Regions from separate parts of the Methylobacterium sp. WL9 genome, predicted to be linked through region 4. Evidence: riboswitches for the same ligand, from Rfam matches in the RefSeq annotation. Region 4 holds a riboswitch; each other region holds the start of a gene.
The links. Region 4 has a riboswitch for cobalamin ahead of FV217_RS16970 (TonB-dependent receptor). Riboswitches for the same ligand answer to the same signal wherever they lie in the genome.
Positions count from the first base shown of each region.

Region 1 (3,364 bases), on a different contig from region 4:
ATCGTTGAAGGTCTCGCCGACATACTGCACGCCGAGCCGTGCCTCCCAGCGCGGCGCGAAGGCCCAGTTCAGCCAGAGATTGCTGACCTGCTCCGGCACGTCGATGGGCTGCCGGCCGGCAAAGGACACCGTGGCGCCGTTCACCACTTGGTTGAAGTCGTCGTACTGCGCGTGCAGCAACGCGACGTTGGCGTCGACCCGCCAGCCCTCCGGGAACAGGATCGAGACGGCCGCCTCGACGCCCTGGGACGATTGCTGTCCGACCTGCACCGAGACCGTCGAGGTGCCGGGCAGCTGCGAGATCAGGTTGTTCTTGACGATGCGGTAGCCGGCGAGCGTCCATTCGAGCGACCCGCCGAAGCTCAGGCCCTTGATGCCGACCTCGACCTGCCGACCGGTGGAGAGATCGAAGCCTGCGAGCGACTGGCTCAGCGAGATCAGGCTGCCGACGGGATCGGTCGCGGTGGCGTATTGGGCGTAGAGCGCGATATCCGGCGTCGGGTTGTAGATGCCGCCGAAGCGGTAGCCGAGGCCGCCGAAGCTCTTGCCGAAGCGTCCACCGGTCTGGAGGTTCTCGCGGTCGAGCTGCGAGGCGTCGTAACGCACCCCCGAGAGCAGCGCGAACTGCTCTGACAGGATCAGGCGGTTCTCGGCGAAGACCGAGGCCTGGTTCGTCGCGGTGGCGTAGGCCGGGATGGCGCGGCCGTCCTGCGGAAAAAGGCCGAGATTGCCGCCGAAGACCGGTACGCTGTCGGTCTTGTCGAAATAGAAGTTGTTGGTGTGCTTGAAATCGATGTGGTTGACGTCGAATCCCGCGACGAACTCGTTGCGGAAGCCGAACAGATCGCCCTTGAAGGCCGCGTCGAAGCGGTTCCCGACCTGCTCTTGGCTATGATAGATTTCCAGGTAGTCGCCGCGGTCGACGAGGCCGGTGTTCCGGTTGAAGCTGTACTGCTCCACGTCGAGCCAGTGGCGCCGGCTCTGCAGGCGATAGCTGGTGTTGCGGATGGTGATGTCCGCGCTCGGCGTCCACTCGGTCTTGAGCTGGGTCCAGTTGTCGGCCCAAGTGATCTTTGCGTCGCGGACGTTGTAGTTCCTGAAGCGTAGCGAGTCCGGCACGCGGTTGCCGATCACTGGCGAGCCCCAGTAGCGCGCGGGCTCCTGGTAGCCGAGGTCGTGGCTCAGGGTGAACGAAAGATCCGGCGTCGCCTGCAGCGTCAGCGCACCGGAGACCGCGAGGTTCTGGAACTCGCCTTCGGGCGTCATCCAGCCGCTGGAGCGGTTGCCGCTGACGTTGAGGCGGTAGGCGACGGCGTCGCCGATCGGCCCGGTGGAGTCCAGCGCCAGCCGTGCGGTGCCGTATGAGCCGCCGCCGATGCGAACCACGTCGAACTGCGTGAACAGCGGCTTCTTCGTCACGACGTTGACGATGCCGCCGATGGCGCCGTCGCCGTAGAGCACGGAGGCCGGCCCGCGCAGCACCTCGATGCGCTCGATGTTCCAGGTGTCGAACGGGAAGGTGACCGTGCCGGCGCCGACGAACAGCCGCGTGCCGTCGTACAGCTGCTGGATCGAGTTCGGCCCGGCGAAGCCGCGGCTGGTGAAGGCACCGTTGCCGTTACCGGGCGCTGCCACGGTGGTGATGCCGGTGGCGTTCTCGGTGACCGCTTCGGTCACGGTGTTCTGGCCGCGGGTACGTGCCGTCTCGCCGGAGATGACGTCGATGCTGGCCGGCGTTTCCAGCGGGGTCAGGCCGAGGCGGCTGGCGCCGCGGTCGGGCGTCTTCAGGTTGAGGCCGACCGGCGAGGCGCGGGTCAGGCTGACGTCCTTCGGGTCCCAGGCGACGTCGGGCGAGAGGCCGGTGCCGACGAGCCGCGCGCCTGCGACGGAAATCTCTTCGAGGGTGGTGCGGCGCGCAAGCGCCTCTTGTGTAGCTTCCTGGGCGGCTGCCGGGCCGTGCCCGAGGGCCAGCGCGAGGGCGGTCAGCGAGACGGATGTTCGGATTCGATGGGTCGTCATGATGGCGAAAAGTCCGGGCGACGGCAGTGGCACGTCACCGCGAACGAGGCCTTTTCACACGGCGTGTCGCCCTATGATCCGGCATCCATCGAGGCACCCCGCCCGACGCATTTCGCGTGTGACCACGACTGACGGCAGGTCTCCTGGCTCGCGGGTCGCTGCCCCCTCATCGTCTTCCCAGGCCGGACGCCCAGTGACGTGTTGATGGAGGACTCGCCGCTTACAGTTGCGGGGGCAGCCGCGGCATCGGGGAAGACCCCCTCACCGCGTTCCCTTTTGATCCCTTGCGGGAACCGTCACGCTCAGCCTGTCGCAGCGGCATCCGGGTGCGTCAATGCGCGCCGGGCGGTTCGCGTGTGGATGTGGCCCGGCAGTGACGTCCCTGTGTCGCTCAGCCCACAGCCGCCGCGATCTCCGCCGCACACGCGCCCTCGGCGTCGTTCAGGAAGTCGTGGACGGCGTGCGAAAAAGCCGGCGTGCGCAGGTAGCCGTAGGATTTGTGCGGGTTCAGGTCGCCCTTCGGCCGGCGATAGGCGTTGACCACCGCGATGTCGTCGGCACGCACGCCCCGGTCGTTCGGCCCGTAGGCGTCGCCGATATCCTCGCCGACGGTGGCGAGGTCGGTGCGGTCCATGAGGTTCGACCAGCGGCGCACGCCCTCGGGCACCCGCAGCTCGCCGTGCTCTTCCTGCATCTTCAGGCGGACGTCGCTGAGCCCGAGGGGTGCACCGAGGGTGACGAAGTGCTCGACGCGCAGGGCGACGCCGTCGCGTTCGAGCATGCGCAGCACGTCGTAGGCGATGAGCGATCCCATGGAATGGGCGGCGAGCAGGATGCGCGAGCCGGCATGGCGCTCGACCACTTCCCGCAGGCGGTCCCGCGCCGCCTTGCGGAAATCCGCATCCTCCAGGTAGCCCCAGAGGTCGTCGAGGCGGTACTCGATCAGGGCGTCGTCGAACGGCGTCAGCCCGGTCTTGTCCTGGAGCCACTCGATCTTGCGGTAGAGCCAGTCGGTGACGCCGAGCTTCTTTTCATCGCCGGGCTCCTCCCGTGAGGTCGGGAACGGTCCGGTGCCCGCATCGGCGTAATAGGGTTCGAGGTTTCTGTCCTCGGCGAGCGGCGTGTCGTAGCGCAGGTCCGCCCAGTAGACGAATTCGAAGGGCAGGTCGGAGGGCTCGGCTCCGCAATTGCGCGTCAGGCCCTCGCCGATCGCGGCCTTCCACCAGCGCTGCTTCTCCTCCTTGGGCGGCTTGTTGGCCAAGCCGTGGAGACCGAGGATGATGTCGGAGCGCTGCATCGTCGGCGGTGTTCGGCTGTTCGGTTGGCGGGGCCGGCCTGCCTGGAT
Region 1 is NZ_VRVE01000050.1:24,832-28,195, forward strand. It holds gene FV217_RS14770 (TonB-dependent siderophore receptor) at 1-2,019, opposite strand, end outside; cobalamin riboswitch at 2,135-2,332, opposite strand; gene FV217_RS14775 (lipase family protein) at 2,411-3,316, opposite strand.
Region 1: another riboswitch for cobalamin. It lies ahead of FV217_RS14770 (TonB-dependent siderophore receptor); the one in region 4 lies ahead of FV217_RS16970 (TonB-dependent receptor).

Region 2 (3,364 bases), on a different contig from region 4:
CGCGGTCGGGTCCTCGGCGAAGAAGCCGGCGGCGACGGCCGGCGCGTCGACCACCGCGATGACGCCGTCGACGGTGACGCGCGAGCGGATCGCCGGCCACTGGAAGGCCTGGACCAGGGGTTTTGGGAGCGCGAGGCCGGAGGTCTCGATCAGGATGTGCTCGGGCGGGTCGGCCCGGTCGAGCAGCGTGTTCAGCGCCGGCACGAAGTCGTCGGCGACCGTGCAGCAGATGCAGCCGTTCGGCAGCTCCACCACCGAATCCTCGTTGCAGCCCTCGATGCCGCAGGACGCGAGGAAGGAACCGTCGAAGCCGAGATCGCCGAATTCGTTGACGATGATGGCCAGCCGCCGCCCGGCCGAGCGCTCCATGACGTGGCGCACCAGCGTGGTCTTGCCGGCACCGAGGAAGCCGGTGACGATGGTGCAGGGAATCTTTTCGACGATGCTCATGGGCGTCCGGCCTCCTTTACGGGGGGCGATGGCGGGATGCGGGCGACGACGCCCTTGCGGAAGGCTTCCGGACGTTCGCGCCAGGGCACGATGCCGTCCACGGTGCCGGCATAGAGACCGATGCCGGCGAGGATGGTCTGGGCGGAGGCCTCGGCGTCGAGGTCGCCGTAGACGTAGGTCCAGCGGCCGGGCGAGGCGACCGCGACGCTGCAGGGTCGCTTGCAGACCGAGAGGCACTCGACGCCCTCGACGCGCAGGCCTGCCGTATCCTCGGGCAGCCGCTCCCGAAGCGCGGCCAACAGGCGAGCACCGGCGCGGGTCTCCGAGGTGTCGCCCTCGGCGCGGCAGGTGGTGCAGACGTAGAGAACGGTCTCTTCAGGCATGGGAGCGCCCGCCAGACACGGCTTTGTCTGCGAAAAGGTTCCAGGCCCAGCCATAGGCCAGCCCGATCACCGCCCAGAACACGAGGCTGATGCCCAGCGAGCGCGCCGCGAACTGTGCCGCCAGGGCCGCCGGCAGCTTCGAGTCCGAATCGACCACCAGCGGTGCCCCGGCGAGATGCGGCGCGACGATGAGCACGAGGCCGCCCGCGATGGTCAGCGGCACGCGGCGCACGGCGATGAGGTAGAGGCCGAGGCCCGTGGCCGCGACGGTCATCACCCACCAGGCCTGACGCACCCCGAGTTCCGCCGAGGCCATGCCCGGCAGTTCCGGGGGCAGGCCCATGGCCGGCGCGAGCGCGACGGTGAGGAAGCCGGCGAGGCCGAAGGCGAGGCCGGTCTCGGGGGAGGGCACCCGCTTCAGCGCCAACATCACCGCGCCGAGGAGCAGGGCGTAGCCGACGCCGCCAACGAGAGTCGCGAGGCCGGTATAGGCCATGCGCTCGAGGCCGGGCGCGGGCTGCCACGCCTCCGCAGCGCCGCCCTCGCCATGGCCATGCGCATCGCCATGGGCCGGTACGATGAGATGGGCGAAGGGCGACGACAGCGAGGCCTGCTTGCCGGCCTGCGCCTCGAAAACCTCGGCCTTGAGGATCAGCGGCGAGGTCAGGGCGAATTGCAGGCCAGTCGCGACGACGGCCGCGAGGAAGCCGGCGACCAGGGCCGCCGACACCAATCGGATGATCATGAGATGCTGTCCGGCGCTAGAGCGCTCGTCGCCGGAGCGGATGCCGCTTCGACGAGACTGAGCGCGTCAGAACAAGGGATGAAAGGCGTGTCTCGATCGAAAAGGATCGGACACGCTTCCAGCGCCGTCAGTGGCAGGGGAAGTTCTGCGTGTGCCGGAAGTCGTGCGCGGCGTTGTGCAGGGCCATGGCTGGGGCGAAGCCCGTCATGAACACGAGACCGAGGCCGAGCAGCGCGGCGATGACGATCGCGCGGGTGCTCTCGCTGGCGGCGGCGGCGGTCTGAACGGTAGCGGTGGTCGTGGACATCTTGAAAAACTCCGGCCGCCCCGCCGGCGGCATCGAGAACACGGGGGACGGCAGGTCTCCTGGCTCGCGGGTCGATGCGCCTGCCGCCTTCCCGGATCGCTCCGGTGGCTCTCGACAGAAACTCGCCGCTCACAGTTGCGGGGGCAGCCGCGGGTTCGAGGCGAACCTCTCACCGCATTCCCTTTTCACCCCGTCTCCGAGGCACCGTCCGGTTCTCCATAAACGCTGTCGCGGCCGGGCACAACGACGCGCCGCGCCGTTCCCGTCGATGCCGCCCGGCAAACAGTGGGCGGGCAACGAATCGGCGCGACGCCCCACCTACGTTCGAGGCAATGATTTGATCCCATGCAGGCTATTCTTTTTGCGTGAATGACACGACGTGTGACGCACATGCATAATTTACGCAGGAATGCAGACCCGATAATCAAGCATAGTACGGTACAATTCAAATTTACTCCAACTTCAATCGATTGTGCTCCGCAAAACTATAACTTTTAGTTGAGTTGAAAGAGAAGCAATGACTGGCGCAGTGCGGCGAAGCGGGTTGAAACTTCTTCGAGCCGCAGCATTGGGCGTTGCTCTGGTGCCGTCCGCGGCCTTTGCCCGGTCCGCTGCGCTGCCGGGCATCACCGTCGGCCTGCCGACGGGCTGGCAGATTCCAACCGGCGTCCAGATGAACGTCACTTCGAGCTTCGCCGAGCGCGGGACGCTGCCGCGGGACAACCAGGGCAACAACAATCTGGCCGTCTTTCTGTGGGCGACCCCCTGGACCGTGCTGGGGGGACAGCTGCGGTTCATCCAGTCGTTCCCGTTCAACGCGGTCAGCCCGCAGGAGGGGCCGTGGCAGGCGGGCCTGGCCCAGCCGCTGACGACGGCTCAGGTCGCCTGGAAGATCGGCGACAACCTCGGCGTCAGCTACTTCCTCGGCGGCTTCTGGCCGAGCGATACGCTCTTCGCGCTCCGGTCGGCCTCGATCGCCCAACGCTTCGCGATCAGCTACGTCGGCGATGGCTGGAACCTGACGGCCAACCTCCATTACGGCACGATGTTGGACAACACCTCGCCGACCGGCGTGTTCTATTCCGACTACATGAACCTCGACCTGACCGCGACCAAGCGCTTCGGCAAGTGGCAGGCCGGCGCCGTCGCCTTCGGCTCGACCGACCTGCCGACCGGCCGGCTGGGCTACCGGCATGTCGGCCAGGTCGCGGTCGGCGGCCTCGTCGGCTACGCGTTCGACAAGTTTACAATCCAGGCCTTCGTCACCCGCGACATCGCCCAGCGCAACCTTGGCGGAGAGGAGACCCGCGCCTGGCTGCGTGTCCTCGTCCCGCTCTGGCGGCCGGAGCCGGATCAGGTGCCGAACCGCGTCTCGGTGAGGCGCAACAGCGCCGCGCAGTGACCGCGCCCGCCACGAACGATCCGCTTTGACCTTCGGCTCCGTGCGCGGCAAGGGAGGCGGATGACTGCAACCGCCCC
Region 2 is NZ_VRVE01000010.1:66,420-69,783, forward strand. It holds gene cobW (cobalamin biosynthesis protein CobW) at 1-450, opposite strand, end outside; gene FV217_RS06420 (DUF1636 domain-containing protein) at 447-833, opposite strand; gene FV217_RS06425 (CbtA family protein) at 826-1,578, opposite strand; gene FV217_RS06430 (CbtB-domain containing protein) at 1,706-1,885, opposite strand; cobalamin riboswitch at 1,917-2,109, opposite strand; gene FV217_RS06435 (transporter) at 2,502-3,287, shown strand; gene cobU (bifunctional adenosylcobinamide kinase/adenosylcobinamide-phosphate guanylyltransferase) at 3,348-3,364, shown strand, end outside.
Region 2: another riboswitch for cobalamin. It lies ahead of FV217_RS06430 (CbtB-domain containing protein); the one in region 4 lies ahead of FV217_RS16970 (TonB-dependent receptor).

Region 3 (3,364 bases), on a different contig from region 4:
GGGCGTCGCCGGGCTTCGGGCCGGGGGCGATCTGCACGCGGAACTGCTGGCCTTCGATCAGGGCCGCCGTCTTCGTCTTGCCGCCGAGCGCCGCGACGACCGCGCGGATGGCGTCGTCGGTGGTGAGCCCGGTGGCCTTGAGCACGGTCTCGAGTGTGTCTCCGCGCTTGAGCGCGAGGTCTCGCTCCTCGACGAGGGCCGACTCGCCACCCTTCAGCTCGACCTTGCCGAGGTTGGTGACGTTCTCGGGCACCACGAGCACCTCGATCGACTTGAACGGGCTCGCATCCTTGGCCTCAACCTCGGTGCCGAACTTGGCCGAACCCGGCTGCAGCGTGCGCGAGAGCATGATCTGCGGCGCGAGCGGAAGCGCCGTGCGCCGGCCGGCCTCCGCCGTCAGGCGGCGCTCTTCCTCGACCTGCGCCGTCACGTCGTCGTCGGTGAGCGCGGGCGCACTCGCATCCATCGGCAGGTCGGTCAGGTCGCGCTTGACCACGCTGACTTCGCCGCCGGGGCCGTCGCCGCCGGCCGCACTGGTGTCGGCGTAGCGCTCCTGCGAGTCGTCCGAGGTGATCTTCAGCGGGTCGAAGCGCGGGATGTCGGTGGCGAACACCCCCGTCTGCATCGACAGCGCGGTCGAGACGCGCACGAACGGCTTCACCTTGATGATCTCGCGGTCGCCGAGCCGGACCGTCACAGGCGTCCGAAAGCTCTGCTTGGCCGAAGCGATCATCAGGTTGCGTACGAGCCGGTCGCCCTTGCGCGCCACGTTGACGCCGTCCTCGCCGACCTCACGCTTCGACGACACGGTGACTCGCTCGGGGATCGCCGCGTGGGAGATGTCGCTGCGGAGCGAAACCTGGATCGCCCCTCCGATCAGGCAGGCGCCGGTGATGCCGGTCAGCGCGCTGGCGCAAAGCCAGCGCAGGTTCACGTCGCGGCGGTCGACCTGCGTCGCCTCGGCCCCGGCCATGTCGAGCGGCGGCTCGATGCCGCGCTCGAACAGGCGCGAGGGGCGCCCTGGCGACGATCCGCGCGCTTCACCGATCTTGAGCCGCTCGCGGGTCACCGGCGTACCATGGGCAAAGGTCTCGGACTCCGGGCCGGCCTGTCATGCGACGAAGCCCATCCCCTGCGGAGGCAGGGCCATCGGAACGGGCGCAAGGCGTCCCTCATCGTGTCGAAGCCCAGCGTGTCGAGATTGAGGCGTCGGGCGCCCGACATGACGATCCGCACCGGTTCCTCAGGGACCCTGCGGCGGCTGCCGGATCGTCCCTGTTCCTCAAACCATCTACCATGGATTGCGCGCAATGGGGGCGACCCGGTGCTGTCACACGCATGCGACACCGCATGTCTTCCACAATGCAGCGCCCTGCGCCGGCATTGACGACTTGTCGTTGTACAGCTTAGCTGGGTCCCGACGGTTCCCGAAAGGGATCAAAAGGGAACGCGGTGAGGGACTTGTCCCAATGCCGCGGCTGCCCCCGCAACTGTAAGCGGCGAGCCTTCCGCCACCGATGTCACTGGGTTCCTCGACCCGGGAAGACGGATGGAAGGCAGTGACCCGCGAGCCAGGAGACCTGCCGTCAGTCGTGGTCACACGCGAAACGCGTCGGGCGGGGTGCTCCGGCGGGTGTCGAAGCACGCGGCTGCGTTCCGTGTGGTGAGGCCTCGTTCGCGGTGACGTGCCACAGACGTCGCCCGAGGCTCGTTTTCCGTGTCCCATCGCTCTCCCACCGCGCTTCGGCGCGCTCTCCGGTCGTGCGTCGGCCTCTCGCTGCTCGCGGCTTCGCCGGCCCTGGCTCAGCAGACCGCCGCGCCTTTCACCCGCACCGCGCCGGATACGGCGACGAGCCTCGAAGAGATCTCGGTCAGCGCCACCGGCGTACCGACGCCGACCTCGCAGATCGGTTCGAGCGTGACCGTGCTCACGGCCGAGACCCTGCAGCAGCAACAGCGGCGCACCGTCCCGGACGCGCTTCAGCAGGTGCCGGGCCTCAATGTCGTGCAGACCGGCGGACCCGGGGGCCAGACCTCGGTGTTCATTCGCGGCGCGAACGCGAACCAGACCAAAGTCCTGATCGACGGCATCGACGCCACCGATCCGTCGACGCCCAACGGCGCCTTCGATTTCGGCCAGCTCCTGACCGACGATCTCTCGCGGATCGAGGTCTTGCGCGGACCGCAGAGCGGCCTCTACGGCGCGGACGCCATCGGCGGCGTGATCTCCTTCGTCACCACGCGCGGCGAGGGGCCGACCCGGATCACGACCCGCGTCGAGGGTGGCTCGTTCGGCACCTTCAATCAGTTCGGCCGCATCAGCGGCGCGGAGGACGGTTTCGACTATTCGGTGTCGATCCAGCACCTGCGTGCGGCGGAGACGCCGGTCACGCCCCGCGACCTCGCAGCGCCGGGCTTCAAGCGCTATCCGAACTACTACGACAACACGACCGTCTCGGCGAAGCTCGGATACCAGTTCACCGACGACTTCCGCATCAACTCCATCACGCGCTTCACCGACGCGACGCTTCGGTTCAACACCGACAACTACGAGTTCTTCCCGACCGTGCTCTTCGGCACGATCCGCAACGAGCAGACGTATCAGCAGCTCTTCACCCGCAACGAGGCCGAGTGGACGCCGTCCGCCGGTTTTCACAACATCTTCGCGATCAACTACTCGAACCAATTCCGGGACAACGAGACGCAGATCTACGATCCGCTCAACCCCCTCGCGACGACGAATACCGGCGAGCGCACGCGCTACGAATACCGTGGCGACTACCTGTTCGCACCCGGTAACCTTCTGCTGTTCGGCGCGCAGCGCGACGAGGAGCGCCTGCGCAATCTCGACCTCAATCCGTTCGGCACCGGCGATCTGAAGGCGCAGAACGGCAACACCGCCGGCTATGTCGAGGCGCAGCTGACGCCGTTCGAGCGCGCCAGCATCGTGGCCAACATCCGCCACGACGAGAACGATGCGTTCGGTCCCGCCACGACGTTCCGCGTCGCGCCGAGCTACATCCTGCCCTATACGGAGACCCGCATCAAAGGCAGCGTCGGCAGCGGCTTCAAGACGCCGACCCTGTATCAGCTCTTCGTCAGCATTCCGGCCTTCGGACAGATCGCCAACCCCGACCTGAGGCCGGAGGAGAGCCTGGGCTACGATGCCGGCTTCGAGCAGCCGATCGGGCCGAACGTGCTCGTCGGCGCGACCTACTATCAGAACGACTTCGTGAACCTGATCAACACCGCCTTCCTGCCGATGCGCCAGTTCCAGTTCGTGAACGTCGGCAGGGCCGAATCCTACGGGGCTGAAGCCTTCGCCGCCTTCAAGCTCACCGACACCTGGTCGGCCCGGATCGAC
Region 3 is NZ_VRVE01000057.1:2,085-5,448, reverse strand. It holds gene FV217_RS15640 (M23 family metallopeptidase) at 1-1,069, opposite strand, end outside; cobalamin riboswitch at 1,405-1,603, shown strand; gene FV217_RS15635 (TonB-dependent receptor) at 1,718-3,364, shown strand, end outside.
Region 3: another riboswitch for cobalamin. It lies ahead of FV217_RS15635 (TonB-dependent receptor); the one in region 4 lies ahead of FV217_RS16970 (TonB-dependent receptor).

Region 4 (3,364 bases):
GACAAGGTCAGCCTGTTCCAGGTCGACAACCAGGCCGAGGCGCGCTTCACGGACGGGCTGTTTCAGCACGACCTGATCTTCGGCGTCGACTACAAGAACTACACCCTGTACGACAACCAGCAGGTTCTGTTTCCAGGGCCGTCGCTCAATCTCCTCGCTCCGACCTTCGGTCCGGCGCAGGACCGGGCGCCGGTCAATCTCGTCGACGTGCCGCGCTTCACGCAGCTCGGTCTCTACGCCCAGGACCAGATCAAGCTCACCAACAACCTGAGCCTCGTCGGCGGCCTGCGCCAGGACTTCGCGACGAGCGACGTGAAGGTGAAGTTCAGCCGTTTCGGCGACCCGAGCACGAGCCGGGACGACCAGGCCCTCACCGGGCGCATCGCGCTCATCTACAACTTCGATTTCGGTCTGGCGCCCTACGTCGCCTACTCGACCTCGTTCCAGCCGCAGATCGGCCGGGACTCGATCACGAACACCGCGCTAGTGCCGGACCGGGGCGAGCAGGTCGAGGTCGGCGTGAAGTTCCAGCCGATCGGCGCGGGCTACTTCCTGACGGTGGCGGCGTTCGACCTCGTCCGCGACAACCCGCCGATCCCCTCGGCCTTCGCCAACGGCAGCAGCACCACGCAGCAGGGCAGCGTCCGCTCGCGCGGCATCGAGGCGCAGTTCGTCGCCAACCTCTTCGACGGCCTGAACGTCGTCGCGGCCGTGACCCACTACGACCTGGAATACATCAAGAGCCAGCAGACGGCGCTCCTCGGCCTGACGCCGATCGGCACGCCGGAGACCTTCGCCTCGGCTTTCCTGGATTACACGATCCCCGTGGGCGAGTTCCGCGGCTTCGGTCTCGGCGGCGGCGTGCGCTACATCGGCCGGTCCTTCGCCGACGGCCTGAACACGCTGACGGTGCCGGAATACGTACTGTTCGATGCGACGGTGCATTACACCTGGGACCGCTGGCGCGCGGCGATCACGGCCGCCAATCTCGGCGACCGCCGCTTCGTGACCTCCTGCACGGACACGAGCAACTGCTTCTACGGCGAAGCCCGCCGCGTGATGGGAAGCCTCGCCTACAAGTGGTGAATCGAGCGGCCCCGCCCGGCATGGGCGGGGCTACGCTCCGCATGACGTCGTGCTTGCTGTGGCGCAAACGCGACGGCGCTGGGCTATTCGCGTCACGGCGTTGACGGCGTTGCAACCAGAGCGCTAGCTCGGACGTGACGGTTCCCCTCGGGGATCAAAAGGGAACGCGGTGAGAGGTCTTTGGACCCCGAGGCCGCGGCTGCCCCCGCAACTGTAAGCGGCGAGCCTTCCACCACCGATGTCACTGGGTTCCTCGACCCGGGAAGACGGATGGACGGCGACGACCCGTGAGCCAGGAGACCTGCCGTCAGTCGTGGTCACACGCGAAACGCGTCGGGCGGGGTGCTCCGGCGGGTGTCGAGGCACGCGGCCGACGTCGTGTGGCGAGACCTGTTCGCGGTGACGTGCCACTGCCGTCGCCCGAGGTTCTCTTGTCGGTTTTCCGTTCCGTCCCAACGCTGCCCCGCGCGGCGCGTTTCGTCCTGCCCGCCCTCGGCCTGCTGGCCTGCGCCGCGCCGGCCGCGGCCGAGGATGCCCGCCTCGACGAGATCGCCGTCGCCGGCGAAGGCGCGCCCGGCCCAGTCCCCGCTTCGTCCGGCGGCCCGGCCGCGAGCGCCGGCTATGTCGGCGGCGTCTCCGGGATCGGCGGCGCGCTGCGCACCGTCGATTCCGCCAGCGCCGACACCATCTCGGGTGCGGCGCTGAACAGCCGGCCGGTCACCCGGCCCGGCGAGGTGCTGGAATCGGTGCCCGGACTCATCGTCACCCAGCATTCCGGCGAGGGCAAAGCCAACCAGTTCTTCCTCCGCGGCTTCAACCTCGATCACGGCACCGACATCGCCATCAATGTCGACGGCATGCCGGTGAACATGCGCACCAACGCCCACGCCCAGGGCTATGCCGACATCAATTTCCTGATCCCCGAACTCGTCGCCGGCGTCGAATTCCACAAGGGCCCCTACTTCGCCCGCGACGGCGACTTCGCCTCCGCCGGCTCGGTCCGCATCGACTACCTCGACACCGTCGAGAAGAACCTCGCGCTGACCTCCATCGGCAGCTTCGGCTACAAGCGCGCCCTCACCATCGCCTCGGCGCCCTTGGGCGAAGGCCACCTGCTCGTGGCCGGCGAGGCCCAGGTCTATGACGGCCCCTGGGAGGTGCCGGATGCGTTGCGCAAGGTGAACGGCGTCGTCCGCTACAGCCAGGGCACTCAGCTCGACGGCTTTTCCGTCACCGGCATGGCCTATGCCAGCCGCTGGACCGCCACCAACCAGATCCCTGCCCGCGCCGTCTCCGAGGGGCTGATCGGCCGCTTCGGCACGCTGAACCCCACCGACGGCGGCGATGCTTCGCGCTTTTCGTTGTCCGGCCGCTGGAGCGGGACGGACGACACCGGCGTGACGCGGGCTTCGGCCTACGTCATCCGCCAGCAGATGAACCTGTTCAACGACTTCACCTATTTCCTCAACGATCCGGCCAACGGCGACCAGTTCCACCAGCTCGACCAGCGCATCCTCGGCGGCGGCGAGGTGGCCCACATCTTCCAGGGCGACCTGTTCGGTCGGCCGATGGAGAACGAGATCGGCGTGCAGACCCGCACCGACTCGATCCGCGTCGGCCTGTTCAACACCACGAACCGCCGGTTTCGCTCCGGGATCCTCGACGACCGGATCTTCGAATCGAGCGGCGCCTTCTACTTCGACAATCGCGTGAAATGGACCGACTGGCTGCGCACCAGCATCGGCTTCCGCGCCGACGGCTACTACGCCGACGTGGTCTCCGACACGCCCGCCAATTCCGGCAAGGCGCGCGACGGCATCGTCAATCCGAAGCTCGGGCTGGTGCTCGGACCCTGGTTCGACACCGAGCTGTTCGTGAACTACGGCGGCGGCTTCCACTCGGACGACGCCCGCGGCGTCACCGCGACGGTCGACCCGTCGAGCCCCCTCTTCAACTTGCAGCGGTCGCCCTTCCTGGTGCCCTCCACCGGCTCCGAGGTCGGCATCCGCAATGCCTCGCTGCCGAGGCTGGTGACGACGGTCACGCTGTTCCAGCTCGATTTCGCCTCGGAAAACCTGTTCCAGGGCGACAGCGGCACCACCGAGCCGAGCCGCCCGACCCGCCGCTACGGCGTCGAATGGACCAACCGCTACGCCGTGACCTCCTGGCTCTCGCTGGAGGGCGACCTCACCGTGACCCATGCCCGCTTCACCGAGTTCGATCCCGCTGGTAGCCGCATCCCGGAGGCGCCCACCACCATCGCCTCGGCCGGTGTCAC
Region 4 is NZ_VRVE01000067.1:3,321-6,684, forward strand. It holds gene FV217_RS16965 (TonB-dependent siderophore receptor) at 1-1,086, shown strand, start outside; cobalamin riboswitch at 1,208-1,410, shown strand; gene FV217_RS16970 (TonB-dependent receptor) at 1,635-3,364, shown strand, end outside.